DNA from 2 places in the Streptomyces sp. NPDC045899 genome. Region 2 is predicted to be linked to the other one. Evidence: predicted binding sites of a transcription regulator. Region 2 holds the regulator's gene; the other holds the start of a gene.
The links. Region 2 encodes HrcA, which represses chaperone genes, less so after heat shock. Its sites were predicted from a motif close to TTNGCACTCNGNNNNNCNGAGTGCNAA; they were not measured.
Positions count from the first base shown of each region.

Region 1: a site for HrcA is predicted at 1,962-1,988, ahead of AC07FT_RS04290 (FmdB family zinc ribbon protein). Genes of this name have one in related genera too.

Region 1 covers NZ_JBWKKP010000002.1:381,001-392,902, forward strand. Annotated here, with positions in the region: gene AC07FT_RS04280 (penicillin acylase family protein) at 1-108, opposite strand, end outside; gene AC07FT_RS04285 (potassium/proton antiporter) at 328-1,851, shown strand; gene AC07FT_RS04290 (FmdB family zinc ribbon protein) at 1,999-2,382, shown strand; gene AC07FT_RS04295 (S-methyl-5'-thioadenosine phosphorylase) at 2,493-3,341, shown strand; gene AC07FT_RS04300 (RcpC/CpaB family pilus assembly protein) at 3,568-4,158, shown strand; gene mscL (large conductance mechanosensitive channel protein MscL) at 4,294-4,743, shown strand; gene AC07FT_RS04310 (hypothetical protein) at 4,767-4,955, opposite strand; gene AC07FT_RS04315 (AMP-binding protein) at 4,959-5,501, opposite strand; gene AC07FT_RS04320 (P1 family peptidase) at 5,716-6,870, shown strand; gene AC07FT_RS04325 (FAD-binding protein) at 6,945-7,970, shown strand; gene AC07FT_RS04330 (PTS fructose transporter subunit IIABC) at 7,976-10,006, opposite strand; gene pfkB (1-phosphofructokinase) at 10,094-11,038, opposite strand; gene AC07FT_RS04340 (DeoR/GlpR family DNA-binding transcription regulator) at 11,035-11,796, opposite strand.
Region 2 covers NZ_JBWKKP010000009.1:291,044-302,945, forward strand. Annotated here, with positions in the region: gene lepA (translation elongation factor 4) at 1-317, shown strand, start outside; gene AC07FT_RS16535 (AMP-dependent synthetase/ligase) at 604-2,493, shown strand; gene AC07FT_RS16540 (SpoIIE family protein phosphatase) at 2,688-4,685, shown strand; gene hemW (radical SAM family heme chaperone HemW) at 4,764-5,996, shown strand; gene AC07FT_RS16550 (DUF3097 domain-containing protein) at 6,096-6,923, opposite strand; gene AC07FT_RS16555 (MBL fold metallo-hydrolase) at 6,946-7,683, opposite strand; gene hrcA (heat-inducible transcriptional repressor HrcA) at 7,859-8,875, shown strand; gene dnaJ (molecular chaperone DnaJ) at 8,876-10,009, shown strand; gene AC07FT_RS16570 (nitronate monooxygenase) at 10,107-11,198, shown strand; gene AC07FT_RS16575 (16S rRNA (uracil(1498)-N(3))-methyltransferase) at 11,195-11,902, shown strand, end outside.

The sequences.
Region 1 (11,902 bases), on a different contig from region 2:
GCCGTAGCCGACGCCTCCGACGAGCAGCAGCACGACTGCGATCACGATCAGGCGGAGGCGTCGGCTCTTCTTCTTTTTGGGAGAAGAGCCGGTTTTGTTGGCGGGCATCGCTGTCCTTCGAGGGGCAGGGTGGTCCTGGAGTGCTGGAGCAACCATAGGCGCAGCGCTGACTCCACCCCTACGCGGAGTCATGACTGACGCCGAGCACCGGCCATCGGACCGGGCAGTACACCCCGGCCCACCACCCGTACCGGAGGCGCGCGTCAAGAACCCGTAAAATGTTAGGTAAGGCAATGAAGTTCCGGTCGGCCGGGCGTCGCTCACACGATCCCCGCCGCTCCCGCGAGAAAGGTTCGGCCCCTGACTGTCCACCACCTCAATGAACTGCTGCTGGTCTGCTCGCTCGTCCTGCTCATCGCGGTGGCGGCCGTCAGGATCTCCTCCCGCAGCGGTCTGCCCTCCCTGCTGATCTACCTCGGGATCGGCGTCGCCATCGGCCAGGACGGCATCGGGATCAAATTCGACGACGCCGAGCTGACACAGGTGCTCGGCTACGCCGCCCTGGTCGTGATCCTCGCCGAGGGCGGTCTCGGCACCAAGTGGCGGGAGATCAAACCCGCCCTGCCGATGGCGGCGGCCCTGTCCACCGTCGGTGTCGCGGTGAGCGTGGGGGTCACCGCGGCGGCGGGGCACTACGTGGTGGGTCTGGACTGGCGGCAGGCGCTGATCATCGGCGCGGTGGTGTCGTCCACGGACGCGGCGGCGGTCTTCTCGGTCCTGCGCAGGGTGCCGCTGCCCAAGAAGCTCACGGGCGCCCTGGAGGCCGAATCCGGATTCAACGACGCCCCGGTGGTGATCCTGGTCGTCGCCTTCTCCGCGCACGGCCCCATCGACCCCTGGTACGTGATGCTGGGCGAGATCACCCTGGAGCTCGCGATCGGCGCGGTGATCGGACTCGCCATCGGCTGGCTCGGCGCGTACGGCCTGCGGCATGTGGCACTGCCCGCCTCCGGCCTCTACCCGATCGCGGTGGTCGCCATCGCGGTCGCCGCCTACGCGGGCGGCGCGCTGGCCCACGGCTCCGGCTTCCTGGCGGTCTACCTCGCCTCGCTCGTCCTGGGGAACGCGCGACTGCCCCACTGGCCCGCGACGCGCGGCTTCGCCGAGGGGCTGGGCTGGCTCGCCCAGATCGGCATGTTCGTCCTGCTCGGCCTGCTGGTGACACCGCACGAGCTGGCCGATGACATCTGGCCCGCGGTGGCCGTGGGTCTGGTGCTGACGGTGGTCGCCCGGCCGGTCTCGGTCCTGGTCAGCACGGCGCCGTTCCGGGTGCCGTGGCGGGAGAAGGCACTGCTGTCCTGGGCCGGGCTGCGCGGCGCGGTGCCCATCGTGCTGGCGACCATCCCCATGGTCAACGAGGTCCCGGACAGCCGCAGGATCTTCAACATCGTCTTCGTGCTGGTGATCGTCTACACCCTGATCCAGGGGCCGACGCTGCCCTGGCTGGCCACCCGGCTGCGGCTGGGCGGCCCGGAGGAGGCGGCGGACCTGGGGATCGAGTCGGCGCCGCTGGAGCGGCTGCGCGGCCATCTGCTGTCGTTCTCCATCCCCCAGGACTCCAAGATGCACGGGGTCGAGATCGGCGAGCTGCGGCTGCCGCCCGGCGCCGCGGTCACCCTGATCGTCCGGGACAAGGCCAGCTTCGTACCGCTGCCCTCGACGGTGCTGCGGCGCGGCGACGAGCTCCTGGTGGTGGCCACGGACCCGGTGCGCGACGCGGCGGAGAAGCGGCTGCGGGCGGTGGGCCGCGGCGGCAAGCTGGCGGGCTGGCTGGGCACGGGGGGCGGCTGAACACGGGGTCCGGCGGCGGGCACCGGGGGATGCGGCGGCACGTGGGATCGATCACCGTACGGCCCGATCCAGTGGACTGACGCGCCGGAATACTGCACTATGGAGCGTCGTTAGCACTCATTGAGTGAGAGTGCCAGGAGGAAGTACGTGCCGACCTACCAGTACCAGTGCACCGCGTGCGGCGAGGGCCTCGAGGCGGTGCAGAAGTTCACCGACGACGCGCTCACCGAGTGCCCCAGCTGCCAGGGACGCCTGAAGAAGGTGTTCTCCGCGGTCGGCATCGTCTTCAAGGGCTCCGGCTTCTACCGGAACGACAGCCGCTCCTCCTCCGGCAGTTCGAGCAGCGGCTCCTCGAAGCCCGCGGCGCAGAGCGACAGCGGAAGCTCGTCCTCCACGTCGTCCTCGTCCTCGGACTCCTCGTCTTCGTCGTCCGGCAGCTCCGGGTCGGGCTCCGCGGCCTCGTCGGCGTCCTCCTCGTCGTCGTCCGGCTCGTCGAGCTCCTCGTCGAGCAGCACCACCTCGGCCGCCTGATCTTCCTCGCGACACCCCGCCGTCCCCCATGGGGGACGGCGGGGTGTCGTGCGTCTTCCCGGGGACCTGGGGGTGTCGTACCGGCCGACGGCGCTGGCTAGGGTGATCACATGGTCGAGACCAGCAACAGTCAAGCGGACATAGGGGTCATCGGGGGGTCCGGGTTCTACTCGTTCCTGGACGACGTGACCGAGATCACTGTCGAGACCCCCTATGGGGCGCCGAGCGACGCGCTCTTCATCGGCGACGTGGCGGGACGGCGGGTCGCCTTCCTCCCCCGCCACGGCCGCAAGCACCATCTGCCGCCGCACCGGATCAACTACCGCGCCAATCTGTGGGCCCTGCGCTCCCTCGGCGTACGGCAGGTGTTCGGGCCGTGCGCGGTGGGCGGACTGCGGCCGGAGTACGGACCGGGGACGCTGCTGGTGCCGGACCAGCTCGTGGACCGCACCAAGGGGCGGGTGCAGACCTACTTCGACGGGGTGCCGCTGCCGGACGGCCGGATCCCGAACGTGGTGCACACGACCTTCGCGGACCCGTACTGCCCGGTGGGGCGGAAGGCGGCCGTCGAGGCAGCGCGCGCCCGCGCGTGGGAGCCGGTGGACGGCGGGACGATGTGCGTGGTCGAGGGGCCGCGCTTCTCCACCCGGGCGGAATCGCGCTGGCATGCGGCGATGGGCTGGTCGGTGGTGGGGATGACCGGCCATCCGGAAGCCGTGCTCGCCCGTGAACTGGGGCTCTGCTACACGTCGTTGTCGCTGGTGACCGACTTGGACGCGGGTGTGGAGACGGGCGACGGGGTCACCCACACCGAGGTGATGAAGGTGTTCGGCGAGAACGTCGGACGGCTGCGCGAAGTGCTCTTCGAAGCGGTGGGAAGGCTGCCGGAGAACTCCGGGCGGGACTGTCTGTGCACCCACGCCCATGACGGCTGGGACCTGGGGTTCGAGCTGCCGTAGCGCGGGGCGCTCGGGCGGTGGGGACCGGCCGTCGTTCGCACGGGTGACCGGGTTGTGCACAGCCCGCCGGCCCGTCCACAGGGCCCAGCGGAGCCGGGCGGGGACGGGCATCGTGAGGGGACCGGAAGCTCCGGACGCTCCGGGCCTTCACCTACGCCACGACAGGCGGTGCCGTGCCATGTCCCATCCGTCCCCCGCACTCGCGTTACCCCGCTCCGCTCCCCCGTTGAGCGCCGTTCCCCGCTTCACTCCGGTCCGGATCGGGCGGGACGGCGGCCACCGGCTGCGGCGGGCGGTGCGGCGGCGCAGACGCCCGATGGCGGCCGGTCTGGCGCTGACCGCCGCGGCGCTCGCGGCGGCGGCACCGCCCGGTCAGGGACATGGGGGCGGGGCGCCCGCGCCGGTGCCCGCCTCGGAAGAGAGCGGGCGGCGTGGTGGCCCACGGCCCGCCATGGTGGCGGCTCCGGTCCGGATCGCCGACGCCGCGGCGGTGGAGCTGCTGCACCCGGGGGACCGGGTGGACGTGCTGGCCATGCCGCTGCCCACCACCGCTTCGGCAGGGCGGGGGCGCGGCGCCGCGGCACGGGTGGTGGCGCCGGGGGTCCGGGTCGCCCGGGTGCCCGGAGCCGCTGAGGACCGGGCTCGCGGAGGTGAGCCGACGGACGAGGGCGAGGGCGGGCTCTACGACGCCGGCGCCCCGGCACCCGGCGGCGAGGACGGGGCCCTGGTGGTCCTCACCGTGCCGCGCGCGACCGCCGTGGCACTGACCGGTGCGGCGGCCACCTCACGGCTGGCGGTGACCCTGTGCCCCTCCTGATGATCGCTCCTGGACTCTCGTCCCTGGTCCGTACGGGTGTAGGTTGCGGAACCGTCCGCTCCAGCACCGATGCGGCGAAAGAGAGGCTGTGGCTTGAGCGAGGAGAAGGTCCCCGAGGAGAAGAAGCAGAGCGTCATGGACGGCTTCAAAGCCTTCCTGATGCGGGGCAACGTGATCGACCTGGCTGTCGCGGTCGTGATCGGAGCCGCCTTCACCGCCGTGGTGAACTCGATCGTGAAGGGCTTGATCAATCCCATAGTCGGGGCCTTCGGCACGAAGGACCTCGAGAAGTACCGCTCGTGTCTGAAGGCGCCCTGCGAGACGAACGCGGCCGGCGAGGTCGTCCACGGCATCCCCATCCTGTGGGGCACCGTGCTCTCCTCCGTGCTCACCTTCCTGATCACCGCGGCGGTGGTGTACTTCCTGATGGTGCTGCCGATGTCGCGCTACCTGGCGCGGAAGGCGGCCCGGGAGGCGCAGGCCCGGGAGGAGCAGGCCGCGGTGGAGGCCGCCGAGATCACCTTGCTCCGCGAGATCCGCGACGAGCTGGTGGCACAGCGCGGCGGCAGCGGCTCCAGCGCCTAGGCCCTGACCTGCCTAGCTGCGTATCACAGGTGGTGGGGCGGTTTCTCGTCGAGGAACCGCGCCAGATCCGCGGCGCTGTCGGCGCCGTCGCCGCCAGGAGTCCGCTCGCCCCACCCGCGGTCCGTGTCGTCCGGCGACGGCTGCGCCAGCGGATCGCCGAAGATCAGCGCGGCGGCCGGATCGCGCGGTCCGGAGGCAGGGGCGGTGCTCATGGTTCAAGAGTACGGCCGGGGCAGCGGTTCGGTGTACCGGCCCAGCTCCTCGTGCCACCACCGGTCCCGGCCGACCTTCCAGGACACCGGGCGGGACAGCCGGTGCACCACCAGCACCGAGCGCACCTCCGGGCAGCCGGGCAGCGCGCGGTCCACGATCTGCTTGAGCGGCTTGGGCTCGCCACAGCGCTGCTCACCGTCCGCGGTGATGACCACCCGAGCGCCCACCTCCCTGATCCGGTCGCGCAGTTCGTGCGGGCGCAGCCCCACCGGGAGGCTGACCCGGACCACATCGAGGCGGCCGCAGGCGAGCGTGGCGATCACCGACTCGGGCACCAGCGGCAGATGGACCGCCACCCGGTCACCGGCGCGGACCCCGAGCCGGGTGAGGGCGGCCGCGGCACGGGCCGCCTGGTCGAGCAGATCCGCGTGGGTGAGCTCCTCGGTGCAGTCGGGCTCACTGATCCAGCGGAGGGCCACCCGGGCGGCCTGCCGGGGGTCGGCAGCCGGTGTGGGGAGCACCTCCGTCCGAGAGGTAAGAGGCACGTCGGTCTTCTTTCGAGCGGTTACGGACGGGATAACGCCCAGACTGCTGGCGAGTCATCAACATCTGATGAACGTCCTGTATATGACGGGGCGTACACCCCCGTGCCGCCCTGCGGCGCCGCCCCCGGGCACAGCCCTCACGGCCGTCCGTGCGCCTCGCTCCCCGAGCCTGCCACGGACCCTGCCGTGGTGTCCCGTGCTACGCATACCTTCCATGAATACCGACGGGACAATCCCCGGATCCCCGCGTACCGGCCCGGCCGACGCGCTGACGGACGTCCACGGGCTGCGGGTCGGCCATGCCCAGCGCACCGGCGGCGGCTGGCTGACCGGCACCACGGTGGTGCTGACTCCCGAGGGGGGCGCGGTCGCCGCGGTCGATGTGCGCGGCGGCGGCCCCGGCACCCGGGAGACCGACGCCCTGGACCCGCGCAACCTCGTCCAGCGCGTCGACGCGGTGGTGTTGACCGGTGGCAGTGCCTTCGGTCTGGACAGTGCCTCGGGAGTGGCCGCGTGGCTGGAGGAACAGGGCCGCGGTTTCCGGGTCGGCCCCGATCCGTCACAGGTCGTTCCGGTGGTTCCGGCCGCCGCCCTCTTCGACCTCGGCCGGGGCGGGGACTGGAAGGCCCGGCCGGGGGCGGCGCTGGGCCGGGAGGCTGCCGAGGCCGCGGCGGGCTCGGAGCCGGGGGCTCCGGTCGTCCAGGGCTGCGTCGGGGCCGGGACGGGCGCGGTGGCCGGTGGCTTCAAGGCCGGTATCGGCTCGGCTTCCACGGTGTTGCCGTCCGGGACCACGGTGGCCGCGCTGGCGGCGGTCAACGCGGTGGGCTCGGTGGTCGATCCGCGCACGGGCGTGCTGTACGGGGCGATCCACGAGCCGGCGGGTGAGGGCGGGCACCAGCGGCCGGACGAGGCCCAGCACAGCGAGGCGCTGCGCAGGCTGGAGGCGGCGCGGACGGAGTCGGAGCGGCGTCAAGCGGCCTCGGTCCGGCCCCCGTTGAACACCACACTGGCCGTGGTCGCCACCGACACCGTGCTCACCCGTGCCCAGGCGCAGAAACTCGCGGGCACCGCGCACGACGGTCTGGCACGGGCCGTCCGGCCGGTCCATCTGCTGTCCGACGGCGACACCGTGTTCGCCCTGGCCACCGGTGACCGTCCGCTGTTGCCGGAGGGCAGCGAGGAGGGGGCGGATCCGGCGTTCGGGGTGCACCGGGAGAGCGGCGCGCTGAACGAGGTCCTGGCGGCCGGGGCGGACGTCCTGACACGGGCGGTGATCAAGGCGGTGCTGGCCGCGGAGGGGGTGGACGGACCGGGTGGGGTCTTCCCCGCGTACCGGGAGCTCTACGGAGCGGACGGAGCCGGGGGATGAGCGGGCGATGACGGGACGGGTGACCGGAGCATGAGGACATGAGGGCATGAGGGCATGAGGGGGAGGCGACGGGCATGGATACCGATCTGCTGATCGTCGGTGGCGGTCCGGCGGGCTGCGCGGCGGCGGTGATGGCGGCGAGTGTGGGGATGCGCTCGGTGGTGGTGGAGTCCGGTGAGGCCCTGTGCGGTGGGCTGTGGCGCGTTCCCGTGGTGCGCAATGTCCTCGGATTCACCACCGGCCCGGGGCTCGCGGCGGCGATCGAGGCCGATGTGTCGGGCTGTGAGCCGTGCCGGGTCGAGCTCGGACGGCGTGTCACACAGGTCGAAGCCTTCGACGACCATGTCGGGGTCACGCTCGGCCCCGCGGACGGGGCGGTGGCCGCGGCCCCGTCGGCACCCGCGTCGGCGTCGGCTTCCGCGTCGGCGTCTGCTCCGGTGCCCGCGAAGTCCCGTGCGGGCACGACCCGGTTGACGGCGTCCTACGTGGTCGTGGCCACGGGGGTCGGCCCCATGGGCCCGTCGGAGGCCGACTGGCTGAGCGGTGCCGCCGCCCACGGCCTCCCTCCGCTGTGGGTGGCGGATCCGGCGGACCTGGCCGGGCGCACCGTGCTGGTGCTGGGCGCGGACCGGCCGCTGGGCACCGTCGCACGGGCCCATCCGCAGCTCGATGTGCGCTTCCTGGTCGCCCACCCGCCCGAGGACACGTACAAGACCGAGGAGATCGGGCAGGACCCGCGGGTGGAGCTGGTGCCGGTGCGGAGGCTGGAGCTGGGGTCCGGTAGCGGACCGCTCACCGCCGAGGCCCACACCGTGGCGGGCGAGCGGCGCGTCCTCGGGGCGGACCGCGGCTATCTCAACCTGGGCAGCGCACCGGCCGTTCCGGGAGGGGACGTCGTCCGCGACGGGACCGGGTACTGCCCGCCCGCGCGGCAGCATCCCCGGGTGTTCACCGCCGGTGATCTGAGGTCGGCCCGCTTCCAGCGGATCGCCACCGCCATGGGATCGGGCGGCGAGGCCGCGCTCGGCGCCTACTACGCCTCGCGCGGCCTGCCGACGGATCCCGGCGGGGTGGCGCCGGACCGGTCAGGGGGCGGCTGATGCGGTCAGACCGCGACCGCCACCTTCGGCTCGTCCCCGGTGGCGCCCGTCGCGGCCGGGTCGGCGGACGGGGCGGTGTCCGCCTCCGGCCGCGCGGTCTTCCGCAGCCCCTTGAGGAAGACCACCAGCCCGGCCGAGACCGCCGTACCCGCCACGATGGCCAGCAGGTACAGGAACGGCTGGCCGATCAGCGGAACCACGAAGATGCCGCCGTGCGGGGCGCGCAGGGTGCAGTCGAAGGTCATCGACAGCGCACCGGTGACCGCACCGCCCGCCATGGCCGAGGGGATGACGCGCAGCGGGTCCGCCGCGGCGAACGGGATCGCCCCCTCGCTGATGAACGAGGCGCCCAGCACCCAGGCGGCCTTGCCGTTCTCCCGCTCCGCCTTGGTGAACAGCCGCCCGCGCACGGTGGTGGCCAGTGCCATCGCCAGCGGCGGAACCATGCCGGCCGCCATCACCGCTGCCATGATCTTGAGGCTGCCGGTGGAGGGCTCGGAGGCCGCGATACCACCGGTGGCGAAGGCGTAGGCGACCTTGTTGACCGGGCCACCCAGGTCGAAGCACATCATCAGGCCCAGGACCACGCCGAGGATGACCGCGTTGGCGCCGGAGAGGCCGTTCAGCCAGTCGGTCATGGACTTCTGCGCCGAGGCGATGGGCTTGCCGATGACCACGAACATCAGGAATCCGACGACCGCCGACGAGATCAGCGGGATCACGACCACGGGCATGATGCCGCGCAGTGCGCTGGGCACCGAGAACCGCTGGATGCCCATCACCACCGCACCCGCGATCAGTCCGGCGACGAGGCCGCCGAGGAATCCCGCCTTGATCGTGGTGGCGATGAAACCGCCGACGAAGCCGGGGACCAGACCGGGCCGGTCGGCCATGCCGTAGGCGATGTAGCCCGCCAGGACCGGCACCAGGAAGGTGAACGCCGCGCCGCCGGTCTGGAAGAGCAGCGCCGCCCAACTGGCGGACTCGGTCCAGACGAAGTGGTCGGCCACCGACTTGGCGTCGGTGATCTCGTAGCCGCCGATCGCGAAGGCGAGGGCGATCAGCAGACCTCCCGCGGCGACGAAGGGGACCATGTAACTCACGCCCGTCATCAGCCACTTGCGCAGCCGGGTGCCGAACCCGTCGACCGCGGCGGCGCCCGCGTCCATCGGGGCCGAGCCCTCCTCCGAGCCGTCGGCCGGTGCGCCCGCCTCACCGCGCGCGGCCTTCTCACGCGCCTCGGCGACCAGTTCCGCCGGGCGGTTGATGCCCGCCTTCACTCCGACGTCCACCGTCGGCTTTCCGGCGAACCGGCCCTTCTCCCGCACCTCCACGTCATGCGCGAAGATCACCGCGTCGGCGGCGGCGATGGTGGCCGCAGGCAGCTTGTCGAACCCGGCGGAGCCCTGGGTCTCGACCACCAGCTCGACGCCCGCCTCGGCGGCGGCCCTCTCCAGCGACTCGGCGGCCATGTAGGTGTGGGCGATTCCGGTGGGGCACGAGGTCACGGCGACGATCCGGAAGGGGCCCTCGGCCCCGTCAGCCGCCCCCGTGGCCCCGTCATCCGCCGCCGTGGCCCCGTCATCCGCCGCTTCCTCGTCGCCCCGGACCAGCGCGGCCACCCGCTCCGGCTCGTCCGCCGAGCGCAGCGCATCGGTGAAGGCGGAGTCCATCAGCGAGCGGGCGAGGCCGGAGAGGATGGTCAGATGGTCGCTGTCCGCCCCGGCGGGCGCCGCGATCAGGAAGATCAGGTCGGCCGGTCCGTCCGCCGCGCCGAAGTCGATCCGGGCGGCGCTGCGCCCGAAGGCGAGCGTCGGCTCGGTGACATGGGCGCTGCGGCAGTGGGGTATGCCGATGCCGCCGTCCAGTCCGGTCGGCATCTGCTCCTCGCGGGCCGCCACATCGGCGAGAAAGCCGTCGAGGTCGGTGACCCGGCCGGCCGCGGCCATCCGTTCGGCGAGCGACCGGGCGGCGGCTTCCTTGGTGTCGGCGGACAGGTCGAGGTCGACCAGATCCGCGGTGATCAGCTCACTCATCTCGCGGCTCCCTCGGGTGCGGTTCCGCCCGGTGTCGGGGAGGGGCGGAACGGGATGGGGACGGGGGGTGGGAGTGGGGCGGGCCGGTCACACGGGCTCCGTGAGCGCGCGGTCCAGCGGGACGTCCTCGGTGATCAGCACGGAGGACGGATCGAGGTCGGCCGGGGTCGGCATGGCACTGCCCGGAAGCTGTACGGCGGCCGCACCGTGGGCCACGGCCGCGGCGAGCGCGGCGGGCCCGGCGCCGCCCGCCGCGAGGAACCCGGCCAGCGAGGCGTCCCCCGCGCCGACGTTGCTGCGGACGGTCGCGACCCGGGCCGCGCCGAAGTAGGTACCGGTCTCGTCGACCAGCAGCTGCCCGTCCGCGCCGAGGCTGGCCAGGACGGCACGGGCGCCCTGGCCGCGCAGTTCCTCGGCCGCCTTGACCGCCTCGCCGACGGTGGCCAGCGGGCGGCCCACGGCCCGGGCCAGCTCCTCGGCGTTGGGCTTCACCACGTCCGGGCGTTCGCGCAGCGCCGCGGTCAGCGCGGGGCCGGAGGTGTCCAGGGCGATCCGGGCCCCCGCCCGGTGGGCGCGGGCGACGAGTGCGGCGTACCACTCGGGGGCGAGCCCGCGCGGAAGGCTGCCGCAGCAGGCGATCCAGTCGGCGTCGGCGCTCTTCGTCCGCACGGCCTCCAGCACCGCCTCCGCCTCGGCGCCGCTCAGTTCGGGACCGCCCGCGTTGACCTTGGTGAGGGTGCCGTCCGGTTCCGCGACGGCGACGTTGACCCGGGTCGAGCCCGCCACGGGCACCCCCGCCGCCTCGATGCCCAGCTCCCCGAGCAGCCGCGCCAGCAGCGCGCCCTCCGGTCCGCCCAGCGGCAGCACGGCGACCGTGCGCCGCCCGGCGGCGGCCACCGCGCGTGAGACGTTGACGCCCTTGCCGCCGGGGTCCACCCGGTCCGTGGTGGCGCGCAGCACCGCGCCGCGCTCCAGCACCGGGACCTCATAGGTGCGGTCCAGGCTGGGGTTGGGGGTGACGGTGAGGATCATGCGCGGGCCACTTCCGTGCCCTGGCGCTCGATGGCGAGGGCGTCCTGCGGGCTCAGCCCGCTGTCGGTGATCAACAGGTCGACATGGCCGAGGTCGCCGAAGCGGGCGAAGTGTTCCTGGCCGAACTTGGCGGAGTCCGCGAGCAGGACGACCCGCCGGGCGGCGGCGATCATGGCGCGCTTGACGGCGGCCTCGGCGAGATCGGGGGTGGTCAGCCCCCCGTCGAGGGAGAAGCCGTTCGTGGCCAGGAAGAGCACATCGGCCTTGATCTCGCCGTAGCCGCGCAGCGCCCAGGCGTCCACGGCGGCGCGGGTGCGGTGCCGGACCCGCCCGCCGACGAGGTGCAGGGCGATCCCGGGGTGGTCGGCGAGGCGTGCCGCGATCGGCAGGGCGTGGGTGACCACGGTGAGCCCGGCCTCCAGCGGAAAGGCGGCGGCGAACCGGGCCGCCGTCGAGCCCGCGTCGATGATCACGCTGCCGTCGGAGGGCAGTTCGGCGAGGGCGGCCCGCGCGATGCGGTCCTTCTCGTCGGCGGCGGTGCCCTCGCGTTCGGCGAGATCGGGTTCGAAGTCGAGGCGTCCGGCGGGGATGGCACCCCCGTGCACCCGGCGGACGAGGCCGGCCCGGTCCAGCGACCGCAGATCGCGCCGTACGGTCTCGGCGGTGACCTGGAACTCCTCGGCGAGGGACAGGACGTCCACCCGCCCGCTCTCGCGGGCGAGCCGGAGGATCTCCTGCTGCCGCTCCGGTGCGTACATGTGGGTTTGCGCCCCTTCGATGCCCGAACCTGTGATTTCGCGGCCAGATTACGACGGCACTTGCTGAAAGTAAACAGAGTCGGGCATGAAACAGACCTGCCCGGAC
Region 2 (11,902 bases):
AGGACAAGGCGTACGCCTATGGCGTCCGGCTGGTCGCCAAGCTGCGCGAGCTCATCCCGCGGCAGAACTTCGAGGTGCCCATCCAGGCCGCCATCGGCTCCCGGGTCATCGCCCGTGAGACGGTCCGCGCCATCCGCAAGGACGTCCTCGCCAAGTGCTACGGCGGTGACATCTCCCGTAAGCGGAAGCTGCTGGAGAAGCAGAAGGAGGGCAAGAAGCGGATGAAGATGGTCGGCAGCGTGGAGGTGCCCCAGGAGGCCTTCATCGCGGTGCTGTCCTCCGACTCCGACGGTGGGGACGCCAAGGGGAAGAAGTGACGCGCGCCGTCGCGGTGATGTGATGCGCGGCGCGTCACGCGTGATGTGTGGCGAGTGACGTGAAATGTGTGGTCAGTGGGCCTGGTGTGAAGGATGCGCCGGGCCCGTTGCCATGGTGGGAGAGGTGCGGTGCGTCCAGGTGTGAAGGGTGCGGCGCACCGCCCGTCGTCGTTTGAACAACGTGACCCACAACCCCTTACGCGGTAAGGATTCGGCCCTTACGCTGATCACTGCTCGAAGGTTACTCGCGAGTCACCAAGCAATGAGGCTGGCCCCGGAGGATGCCGTGACCGACACACAGACTTTGCTCGAGAACCGGCCGCCGTCCCTGGCGACACTCTTCCTTCAGCGCGTCGAGAAGACGCCTGAGAAGGAGGCGTTCCGCTATCCGGTCCCGGCCGTCTCGGGCACGGGCCCCGACGAATGGCGCCCCCTGACCTGGCGTGAAAGCGCGGATCGGGTCTTCGCCATCGCCGCCGGCCTGATGGGTCTGGGCGTCCGGCCGGAGGAGCGGGTCGCGCTCGCCGCGGCCACCCGGGTGGAGTGGATCCTCGGCGACCTCGGCGTGCTCTGCGCGGGCGCCGCGACCACCACGGTCTACCCCAGCACCAATGCCGAGGAGACCGCCTTCATCCTGTCCGACTCCGGCAGCCGGGTGCTGATCGCCGAGGACGGCGCCCAGCTCGCCAAGGTGCGTGAGAAGCGCGACCAGCTGCCCGAGCTGATCCATGTGGTGGTGATCAACGCCGATGACGCGGTCCCGGCCGCGGGCGACCCGGAGGGCTGGGTGCTCTCCCTCACCGAGCTGGAGAAGCGGGGCGCGGCCTATCTGGAGCAGCACCCCCAGGCCGTGCGGGAGCGGATCGACGCGCTGCGCGCCGACCAGCTGGCCACGCTCATCTACACCTCCGGCACCACCGGCCGCCCCAAGGGCGTACGGCTGGCGCATGACTCCTGGTCGTACATGGCCATCGCGATCGGCAGTGTCGACGGGCTGCTCCACGCCGACGACGTGCAGTACCTGTGGCTGCCGCTGGCGCACGTCTTCGGCAAGGTGCTGACCGCCGGGCAGATCTACGTCGGTCACACCACCGCCGTGGACGGCCGGGTCGACAAGATCATCGAGAATCTCCCGGTGGTCCGTCCGACCTATATGTGCGCGGTGCCGCGGATCTTCGAGAAGGTCTACAACGGAGTGGCCGGGAAGGCACGCGCGGGCGGCGCGGCCAAGTACAAGATCTTCCAGTGGGCGGCCGGGGTCTCCCGGGAGTACGCCAAGACCTACCAGGACAACTTCCGCCGCACCGGCACCCCTTCGGTCCCGTTCGCCCTCAGGACCCAGCACGCCCTGGCCGACAAGCTGGTCTACGGCAAGCTGCGCGAGGCCTTCGGCGGCCGGCTGCGCGCCGCGGTGTCCGGCTCGGCCGCGCTGGCGCCCGAGATCGGCTACTTCTTCGCGGGCGCCGGGATCAACATCCTGGAGGGCTACGGCCTCACCGAGTCCAGCGCCGCCAGCTTCCTCAACCCGGTGGACTACCGCACCGGTACCGTCGGCAAGGCGTTCCCCGGTACCGAGGTGCGGTTCGGCGAGGACGGCGAGATCCTGCTGCGCGGCCCCGGCGTCATGCAGGGCTACCACGGGCTGCCGGACCTGACCGCGCAGGTGCTGGAGTCCGACGGCTGGTTCCACACCGGTGACATCGGCGAGCTGTCGCCCGACGGCTACCTGCGGATCACCGACCGCAAGAAGGACCTGATCAAGACCTCCGGCGGCAAGTACGTGGCCCCGGCGGAGGTCGAGGGCCAGTTCAAGGGCGTCTGCCCGTTCGTCTCCAACATCCTGGTGCACGGCGCCGACCGGAACTACTGCACCGCGCTCATCGCCCTCGACGAGCCGACCATCATGGGCTGGGCCAAGGAACACGGCCTGGAGGGCAGGTCCTACGCCGAGGTGGTCGCCACCGACGAGGTGCGGCAGCTGATCGACGGCTATGTGCAGCGGCTCAACGAGGGGCTCCAGCGCTGGCAGACGATCAAGAAGTTCCGGCTGCTGCCGCGCGATCTGGACGTGGAGCACGGTGAGTTGACGCCCAGTCTGAAGCTCAAGCGACCGGTGGTCGAGCGTGAGTACAAGGACCTGATCGAGGACATGTACGCCGGTACCCGGGAGGTCTGACGGGAAGTTCACCGTGCCCGGTTGTGCCGGGCACGGGAATTTTTCCCTCATCGCGGCTCACTTGCGTAACTCAGTGCATATGAGGGCGGTCCGTCTGTCACGCTGTCCCTGCCGGTGCCGTTCGCACCGGATGCGGATACGGCACTATGACGGAGCTTCTCAGGAGCCGCACAGTGGGGACGTCATCTTTCGCCATGTCTGGCGGGCCGGTCGACACCGGCGGGGTGGCTGTACCGGCCGGGGGCGTGGGCCCCGTCCGGACCAGCGCGTCGGCCCGCGCCAGCCTGCCCGGAACCCCGCTCGCGGCCTCCGCCGCGCGGCGGTTCGTCCGGGCCGCCCTCGCGGACTGGGCCGCGCTGGAGGTGCCCGCCGCCGACCGGATCACCGAACGGGTCGCGGACGAGGCCGTCCTGCTGGTGAGCGAGCTGGTCACCAACGCCGTGGTGCACGCCGGTACGGCCGTCGAGCTCAGCTGTGCGCTGGACGTCCCCGGCCACGAGGGCGAACCGCCCTCGCTGGTCGTGGAGGTGACCGACCACCACCCCACCCGGGTGCTGCGCGGTGAGCCCCCGGACGGGGAGGAGCCGGAGTACGCCGGCGGCCTCGGGCTGCGGCTGGTGGCCGGGGCCGCCGAGGCCTGGGGCACCACCTACCGGCGCACCAGCAAGACCGTGTGGTTCCAGCTCGCCGTCAGCGCGGACGTGGAGGACGGCCCGGTGGCCGCGGGGTACGACGGCCCCGGCCGGGACACCGCCCGGCTCGCCGAGCGCGCCCTGCCGCGCGAGGCGCGCCCCGTCGAGCTGATCGCCCCCGCGCCCCGGCGGGCCCCCGCCCGCCGCCACGACCCCGAGTGGGCCCGGCACGGTGCGCTCTCCTTCCTCGCCGAGGCGTCCGACATGCTCGCCGGACAGTTCGACGAGGAGCTGGTGACCTCGCTCGCCGTCCAGCTGCTGGTGCCGCGGCTCGCCGACTGGTGCGCGGTGTGGCTGGACGCCGTGAGCGGTCCGTCGCGGCTGGTGCGGGTCTGGCACGCCAGCGAGAGCCGCCTGGAGGAGCTGCGGCGGGTCCTGGAGAAGGAACCGCCCCATCTGCCCGCCGCCGCGCGCGGCGACGCCGTGGAGTGGCCGTGGCCCGCCGACCCCGCCGCGTACGGGCCCGGCGGCGCCGCCCTGGCCTGCCGGCTGATCGCGGGCGGCCGGGCGATGGGCACGCTGCTGATGGGGCGCGCCGGGCTGGTGCGGATGCCCGGCGAGGTCGTCGGGCTGATCGAGGACTTCGCCCGCCGGGTCGCCCTGGCGCTGGCCTCCGCCCGCCGCTACACCCGGCAGGCCGACATCAGCCGGGTCCTCCAGCGCGGACTGCTGCCTTCCGGTATCCCGCGCATCCCCGGCGTCGAGTCGGCGGTCGTCTACGAGCCCACCGGCGAGATCTCCGCCGGGGGCGACTTCTACGACGTCTTCCCGGCCCGTGACGGCCGCTGGGGCTTCGTCCTGGGCGACGTCTGCGGCAACGGCCCCGAGGCGGCCGTGGTGACCGGCCTGGTGCGTCCCTGGCTCCGGCTGCTGGCCCGCGAGGGGTACGGCGTCGGGGAGGTCCTCGACCGGCTCAACCAGCTGCTCGGCGAGGAGGCGGTGGAAGCGGCGGTCGAAGGTGCTGCCGAGGCGGTGGTCGCGGGCGTGGAGGCGGCCGGGGTCGGTGTCGGCGTCGCGGAGCTGGTGGACGCCGGACTCGTCGGCTCGGGGCTGCCGCCGGGCGGCGGTATGGCCCGCTTCCTGTCGCTGTTGTACGGGGAGCTGGAGCCGCTGGGCGGCGGGGACGGCACCGGGGGCGGGCTGCGCTGCACCCTCGCCAGCGCGGGCCATCCGCTGCCGCTGGTGCTGCGGCCGGACGGCTCGGTGCGCACCGTCGCCGAGCCGCAGATACTGCTGGGCGTCGTGGACGATGCCGCGTACGAGAGTGAAACGTTTGACCTCTCGCCCGGTGAGACGCTCCTGTGCGTCACGGACGGGGTGACCGAGCACCGATCGGGCAGCCGCCAGTTCGACGACGAGGAGGGGCTCGCGGCGGTGCTCGCCTCCTGCGCGGGGCTGAGCGCCCGCGCGGTCGCGGAGCGGCTGCGGGAGGCGGTGCACGCCTTCGCGGCGGAGCCGCCCGACGACGACCTGGCGATGCTCGTCCTGAAGGCCCTCTGACCGCGCCACCAGCCCGCTCACCGCCGCCGCGGGCGGGGGCGGCGGGTGGACCGGGGGCGATGGCCGACAATAGGTTGCATGCCTTCCGTACTGCCCGATGGTGAGCCCATGCCCGAGGACGGAGCGCTGCCCCCCGCCGCGCTCGCCGGGGCCGTGCGGCGCCCGCTGGGCTTCTATCTGCACGTGCCCTACTGCGCCACGCGCTGCGGGTACTGCGACTTCAACACCTACACCGCCAGTGAGCTGCGCGGTTCCGGCGGGGTGCTGGCCTCGCGGGACAACTACGCCGAGCAGGTCACCGAGGAGGTGCGGCTCGCACGCAAGGTGCTGGGCGACGACCCGCGCCCGGTCGAGACCGTGTTCGTGGGCGGCGGGACCCCGACCCTGCTGGCCGCGGCCGACCTGGGCCGGATGCTCGCGGCCGTCCGCGAGGAGTTCGGACTGGCGGACGGTGCCGAGATCACCACCGAGGCCAATCCGGAGTCGGTGGATCCGCGCTATCTGGCGGAGCTGCGCGAGGCCGGGTTCAACCGGGTCTCCTTCGGGATGCAGAGCGCCCGCCGGCACGTGCTGAAGGTGCTGGACCGCACCCACACCCCCGGCCGCCCCGAGCAGTGTGTCGCCGAGGCGCGGGCCGCGGGCTTCGACCATGTGAACCTCGACCTGATCTACGGCACCCCGGGCGAGAGCGACGACGACTGGCGGGCCTCCCTGGAAGCCGCCCTCGGCGCCGGGCCGGACCATGTCTCGGCCTACGCGCTGATCGTCGAGGAGGGCACCCAGCTGGCCCGCCGGATCCGGCGCGGCGAGGTGCCGATGACCGACGACGATGTGCACGCCGACCGCTATCTGATCGCCGAGGAACTGCTCTCGGCCGCCGGTTTCGACTGGTACGAGGTGTCCAACTGGGCGACCACGCCCGAGGGCCGCTGCCGCCACAACGAGCTGTACTGGCGCGGCGCCGACTGGTGGGGCGCGGGGCCCGGCGCCCACAGCCATGTGGGCGGTGTCCGCTGGTGGAACGTGAAGCACCCCGGCGCGTACGCCCAGGCCCTCGGCGAGGGCCGGTCGCCCGGCGCGGGCCGCGAGCTGCTGGCCGACGAGGAGCGCCGCGTCGAACGCGTCCTGCTGGAGCTGCGGCTCTCCGAAGGCTGCCCCCTCGACCTGCTCCGCCCCGCGGGCGCGGCGGCCGCGGAGCGGGCCCTGGCGGACGGCCTGCTGGACCCCGAGCCGTACCGGCAGGGCCGGGCCGTGCTCACGCTGCGGGGGCGGCTGCTGGCCGACGCGGTGGTGCGCGATCTGGTGGACTGATACGCGAAGGGTGACGGCGGTCGAGGGCGCGGTAGTGGCGTGAGCACGCTGAGTGCGAGGCGCTGGACTTCACGCTGGAAACCAGCGCGTTCCGGACACTCAGCTGACCCCCACCGTCACGAAGTCGATCAGCTCCTCCACCCGGCCCAGGAGCTCGGGGCGCAGGTCCTTGTAGGAGTGGACCGAGGAGAGGATGCGCTGCCAGGCGGCGCCGGTGTTCTCCGGCCAGCCCAGGGCGCGGCAGACGCCCGTCTTCCAGTCCTGGCCGCGCGGGACCCCGGGCCAGGCGGCGATGCCCACCGAGGACGGTTTCACCGCTTCCCAGATGTCGATGTAGGGGTGGCCGACGACCAGGACGTGGTCACCGGTGACCCCGGCGGCGATCCGGAACTCCTTGGAGCCCGGCACCAGATGGTCGACCAGGACGCCCAGCCTCGCGTCCGGACCGGGCGCGAACTCCCGGACGATGGCGGGGAGGTCGTCCACACCCTCCAGGTACTCGACGACCACGCCCTCGATGCGCAGGTCGTCGCCCCAGACCCGCTCCACCAGCTCCGCGTCATGGCGCCCCTCGACATAGATCCGCCCCGCGCGGGCCACCCTCGCCCGCGCCCCCGGTACCGCGAGGGACCCCGAGGCCGTGCGCCGGGGCGCGGAGGGGGCCGTCGCGCGCGGGCGCACGAGCGTGACCACCTTGCCCTCGAGCAGGAAGCCGCGCGGCTCCATGGGGAAGACGCGATGTTTGCCGAAGCGGTCCTCCAGAGTGACCGTCGGACCCTGCGCGGTCTTCTCGCAGCGGATCACCGCCCCGCAGAACCCGGTGCTGACCTCCTCCACGACGAGGTCCGGTTCGGCGGGGACCTCCGGGGCGGGCTGTGACCGCTTCCACGGCGGGGTCAGGTCCGGGTCGTCGTATCGGCTGCGCATCCGGCTGACGATAGCCGCGCGTCTAGCCGGACACGCCGAAGCGGGCCGCCAGTTCGTCACGCTGGGTGCGGACGAACTCCGCGTCCACCACCGATCCGTGGCCCGGTACGTACCGCGCCTCCTCGCCGCCGAGCTCCAGCAGCCGGTCCAGGGCGGCGGGCCACCGCGAGGGGATCGCGTCACTCCCCGCCTGCGGCGGACCGGACTCCTCGACCAGATCGCCGCAGAAGACCACCTCGGGCCGGCCGGGGACCAGGACCGCCAGGTCATGGGCGGAGTGCCCGGGGCCCACGTTCGCCAGCAGCACCCGCCGGTCGCCCAGGTCGAGGGTGAGCTCCCCGGAGACCAGGTGGTGGGGGAGGACCAGATGGTCCGCGGCCTCGGTGGCGGCTCCCCGGTCCACGCCCTGCCGGATGGCGCTCTCGCGCAGTTCCTCCCGCTCCGAGCGCAGCAGTTCGTCCAGGCCCGCCGCCCCGTACACCTCGCAGCCCGAGAAGGCGGCCGTGCCCAGGACGTGGTCGAAATGCGGATGGGTGAGCGCGATCCGGGTGGGGCGCATCCCGGCGAGCCGGGTGATCTGGGTGCGCAGCGCGGCCCCGTCACGGAGCGTGGCGCCGGTGTCCACCACGAGTACGTCCGTGCGCCCGACGACCACGCCGATGGTCTCGTCCCAGCCGGGCATGCGCAGTCGCGCCACCCCGGCGGCGATGGTCTCCCAGCCCGCCTCCTGCCACCGCGACTCTTCCCAACACGTCTCCATACCGAGACGCTAGCTCCTCGGGCGATAGCGTGGCGGGTCGTGCGGGCTCCGCCACACGTCGGCTCTTGCCCCGGCCACCGCACCCCGCCGTACACTGGCGGAGGGGTTCTGGCACTCGTGACCGTTGAGTGCCAGGGGGACCACCTGAAGAGACCGCTGGACTGGAGGTGCGCGGGTGCTCAGCGAACGCAGACTCGAGGTGCTGCGTGCCATTGTCCAGGACTACGTGGGCACCGAGGAGCCGGTCGGCTCCAAGGCACTCACCGAGCGCCACCGGCTGGGGGTCTCCCCGGCCACGGTCCGCAACGACATGGCCGCGCTGGAGGACGAGGGCTTCATCGCCCAGCCGCACACCAGCGCCGGACGAATCCCCACCGACAAGGGCTACCGCCTCTTCGTGGACAAGCTGGCCGGAGTGAAGCCGCTGTCCACACCCGAGCGCCGGGCCATCCAGAACTTCCTGGACGGCGCGGTGGACCTCGACGACGTGGTGGGCCGCACGGTCCGGCTGCTGGCGCAGCTGACCCGGCAGGTCGCGGTGGTGCAGTACCCGTCGCTGACCCGTTCGACGGTGCGCCACGTGGAGCTGCTGCCGCTGGCCGCGGCCCGGGTGATGCTGGTGCTGATCACCGACACCGGCCGGGTCGAGCAGCGCATGGTGGACTGCCCCTCGCCGGTGAGCGAGGAGTCCCTCGCGGATCTGCGGGCCCGGCTCAACAGCCGTGTCGTGGGGCGGCGGTTCGCGGATGTGCCGCAGTTGGTGCAGGATCTCCCGGAGTCCTTCGAACAGGAGGACCGGGGGACGGTCACGACCGTGCTGGCGACCCTCCTCGAGACGCTGGTGGAGGAGACCGAGGAGCGGCTGATGATCGGCGGCACCGCGAACCTCACGCGTTTCGGGCATGATTTCCCCCTGACGATCCGGCCCGTTCTGGAAGCGCTCGAGGAGCAGGTCGTCCTCCTCAAACTGCTGGGCGAGGCCAAGGACTCGGGTATGACCGTGCGCATCGGGCATGAGAATGCTCACGAGGGGCTGAATTCCACCTCGGTGGTCGCGGTCGGCTACGGTTCGGGCGACGAGGCCGTCGCCAAACTCGGCGTGGTCGGACCGACCCGCATGGACTACCCCGGAACGATGGGAGCGGTACGCGCAGTGGCACGTTACGTCGGACAGATCCTGGCGGAGTCGTAAGTGGCGACGGACTACTACGCAGTCCTGGGCGTGCGGCGTGATGCCTCGCAGGACGAGATCAAGAAGGCATTCCGCCGGCTCGCGCGTGAGCTGCACCCGGATGTGAACCCGGACCCGAAGACCCAGGAGCGGTTCAAGGAGATCAACGCCGCTTACGAGGTGCTCTCGGACCCGCAGAAGAAGCAGGTCTACGACCTCGGCGGGGACCCGATGTCGGGTGCGGGCGGAGGCGGCGCCGGTGGCTTCGGCGCGGGCTTCGGCAACTTCTCCGACATCATGGACGCGTTCTTCGGCACCGCCTCGCAGCGCGGACCGCGGTCCCGCACCCGGCGCGGCCAGGACGCCATGATCCGTCTCGACGTGGAGCTCAGCGAGGCCGCGTTCGGGACCACCAAGGACATCCAGGTCGACACCGCGGTGGTGTGCACCACGTGCAGCGGCGAGGGCGCCGCGCCGGGCACCTCGGCGCAGACCTGTGACATGTGCCGGGGCCGCGGTGAGGTCTCCCAGGTGACCCGCTCCTTCCTGGGCCAGGTCATGACCTCGCGGCCGTGTCCGCAGTGCCAGGGCTTCGGCACCGTGGTGCCGACCCCGTGCCCGGAGTGCGCCGGTGACGGACGGATCCGTTCGCGCCGCACGCTGACGGTGAAGATCCCGGCCGGTGTGGACAACGGCACCCGGATCCAGCTGGCGGGCGAGGGCGAGGTCGGGCCGGGAGGCGGCCCGGCGGGCGATCTGTACGTGGAGATCCACGAGGTCCCGCACCCGGTCTTCCAGCGCCGCGGCGACGATCTGCACTGCACGGTGACCATCCCCATGACGGCGGCGTCGCTCGGCACCAAGGTGCCGCTGGAGACGCTGGACGGCCTGGAGGAGGTCGACATCCGGCCCGGCACCCAGTCCGGCCAGTCGATCCCGCTGCACCAGCGCGGTGTCACCCATCTGCGGGGCGGCGGCCGGGGCGATCTGATCGTCCATGTCGAGGTGACCACCCCGACCAAGCTGGACGCGGAGCAGGAGGAGCTGCTGCGCCGCCTGTCCAAGCTGCGCGGCGAGGAGCGCCCCACCGGCGAGTTCAAGCCGGGGCAGCAGGGGTTGTTCTCGCGTTTGAAGGATGCGTTCAACGGGCGCTAGGTGTCCCCGGCCGCAGGCCCGGACGCTCCGGCCGCGACCGCCGTCGCGGCCGGAGTCCGGTTGCCGTTCGGTGTGGAGCGCATGACACGATGTGGCCATGCCCTCCGCACTGACCGATCTCTTTCGGTATCCGATCGTGCAGGCGCCGATGGCGGGCGGGGCTTCCTGCCCTCCGCTGGCCGCCGCCGTCTCCGAGGCCGGTGGCCTCGGTTCCCTCGCCGCCGGGTACAAGACCCCGGAGGCGATGTACGAAGAGATCAAACAGCTGCGCGGGCTGACCGGCCGCCCCTTCCTGGTCAACCTCTTCATGCCGCAGCCGCCCACCGCGGACCCGGCCGCCGTCGAGGTCTACCGCGAGCAGCTCGCGGGTGAGTCCACCTGGTACGAGACACCGCTCGGCGACCCCGACGCGGGGGCCGACGACGCGTACGAGGCGAAGCTGGCGATCCTGCTCGAGGACCCGGTGCCGGTGGTCTCGTTCACCTTCGGCTGCCCCACCCGTGAGGTGCTGGGCGCGCTGGCCGCGGCCGGTACCCGCACCGTCGTGACGGTGACCTCGCCGGTCGAGGCGCAGACCGCCCAGTGGGCGGGCGCCGACGCGCTCTGTGTGCAGGGCGTGGAGGCGGGCGGCCACCAGGGCGGTTTCCGCAACGACCCGGCCGAGGACGGCATGGGTGGCGGACTCGGACTGCTGTCGCTGATCGCGCTGGTCCGCGAGACCGTGCGGATCCCGGTCATCGCCGCGGGCGGGCTGATGCGCGGTGCGCAGATCGCGGCGGCGCTGGCCGCGGGGGCGAGCGCGGCCCAGCTGGGCACCGCGTTCCTGGTCACCCCCGAATCGGGGGCCAACGCCCTGCACAAGCGCGCCATGACGGACCCGATGTTCGGCCGGACCGAGCTGACCCGGGCCTTCTCCGGGCGTCCGGCCCGGGGCCTGGTCAACCGTTTCATCCGCGACCACGGCCCGTACGCCCCGGCGGCCTACCCCCAGCTGCACCACCTCACCTCCGGGCTGCGCAAGGCCGCGGCCAAGCAGGGCGATCCGCAGGGCATGGCGCTGTGGGCCGGACAGGGCCACCGGCTGGCGCGTGAGCTGCCCGCGGGGAAGCTGGTGGAGACCCTTGCCGCCGAACTGGACGCGGCGCGCGCCGGATTGACCGCCGGGACGTTCCACGGCGAGGCCCGGTGACAGCCCCGGTGTTCGTGGCCGACTCCCTCCAGGGAGCGGCCGCGGGGACCCGCGTCGCGCTGCAGGGGCCCGAGGGGCGGCACGCCGTCTCCGTACGGCGGCTGCGCGTCGGCGAGTCCGTGGTGCTCACCGACGGCCTCGGTACGGGCGTCTCCGGCACCGTGGCGGCCGTCGAGGGCAAGGACCGGCTGCTGGTGGAGGTGGCCGGGGTGCGTCACGACGAGCCGCCCAGCCCGCGGATCACCGTGGTGCAGGCCCTCCCCAAGGGCGACCGCGGTGAACTGGCCGTGGAGACCATGACCGAGACCGGGGTGGACGCCGTCGTGCCGTGGACCGCGGCCCGCTGTGTCACCCAGTGGAAGGGCGAGCGCGGGCTGAAGGCGCTCGGCAAGTGGCGGGCGACCGCCCGTGAGGCGGGCAAGCAGTCCCGCCGGCTGACCTTCCCCGAGGTCGCGGACGCGATGACGACCAAGCAGGTTGCCCGACTTCTGGCCGACGCCGATTTCGCGGCCGTGCTCCATGAAGAAGGCAGCGCCCCGCTGGCCACGGCCGAACTGCCCGCCGGCGGTGAGATCGTGCTCGTGGTCGGTCCCGAAGGGGGAGTCTCGCCCGAGGAGTTGACGGCCTTCGCGGCGGCGGGCGCGGCACCGTACCGGCTGGGTCCGAGCGTTCTGCGCACGTCGACGGCCGGAACGGCGGCCGCG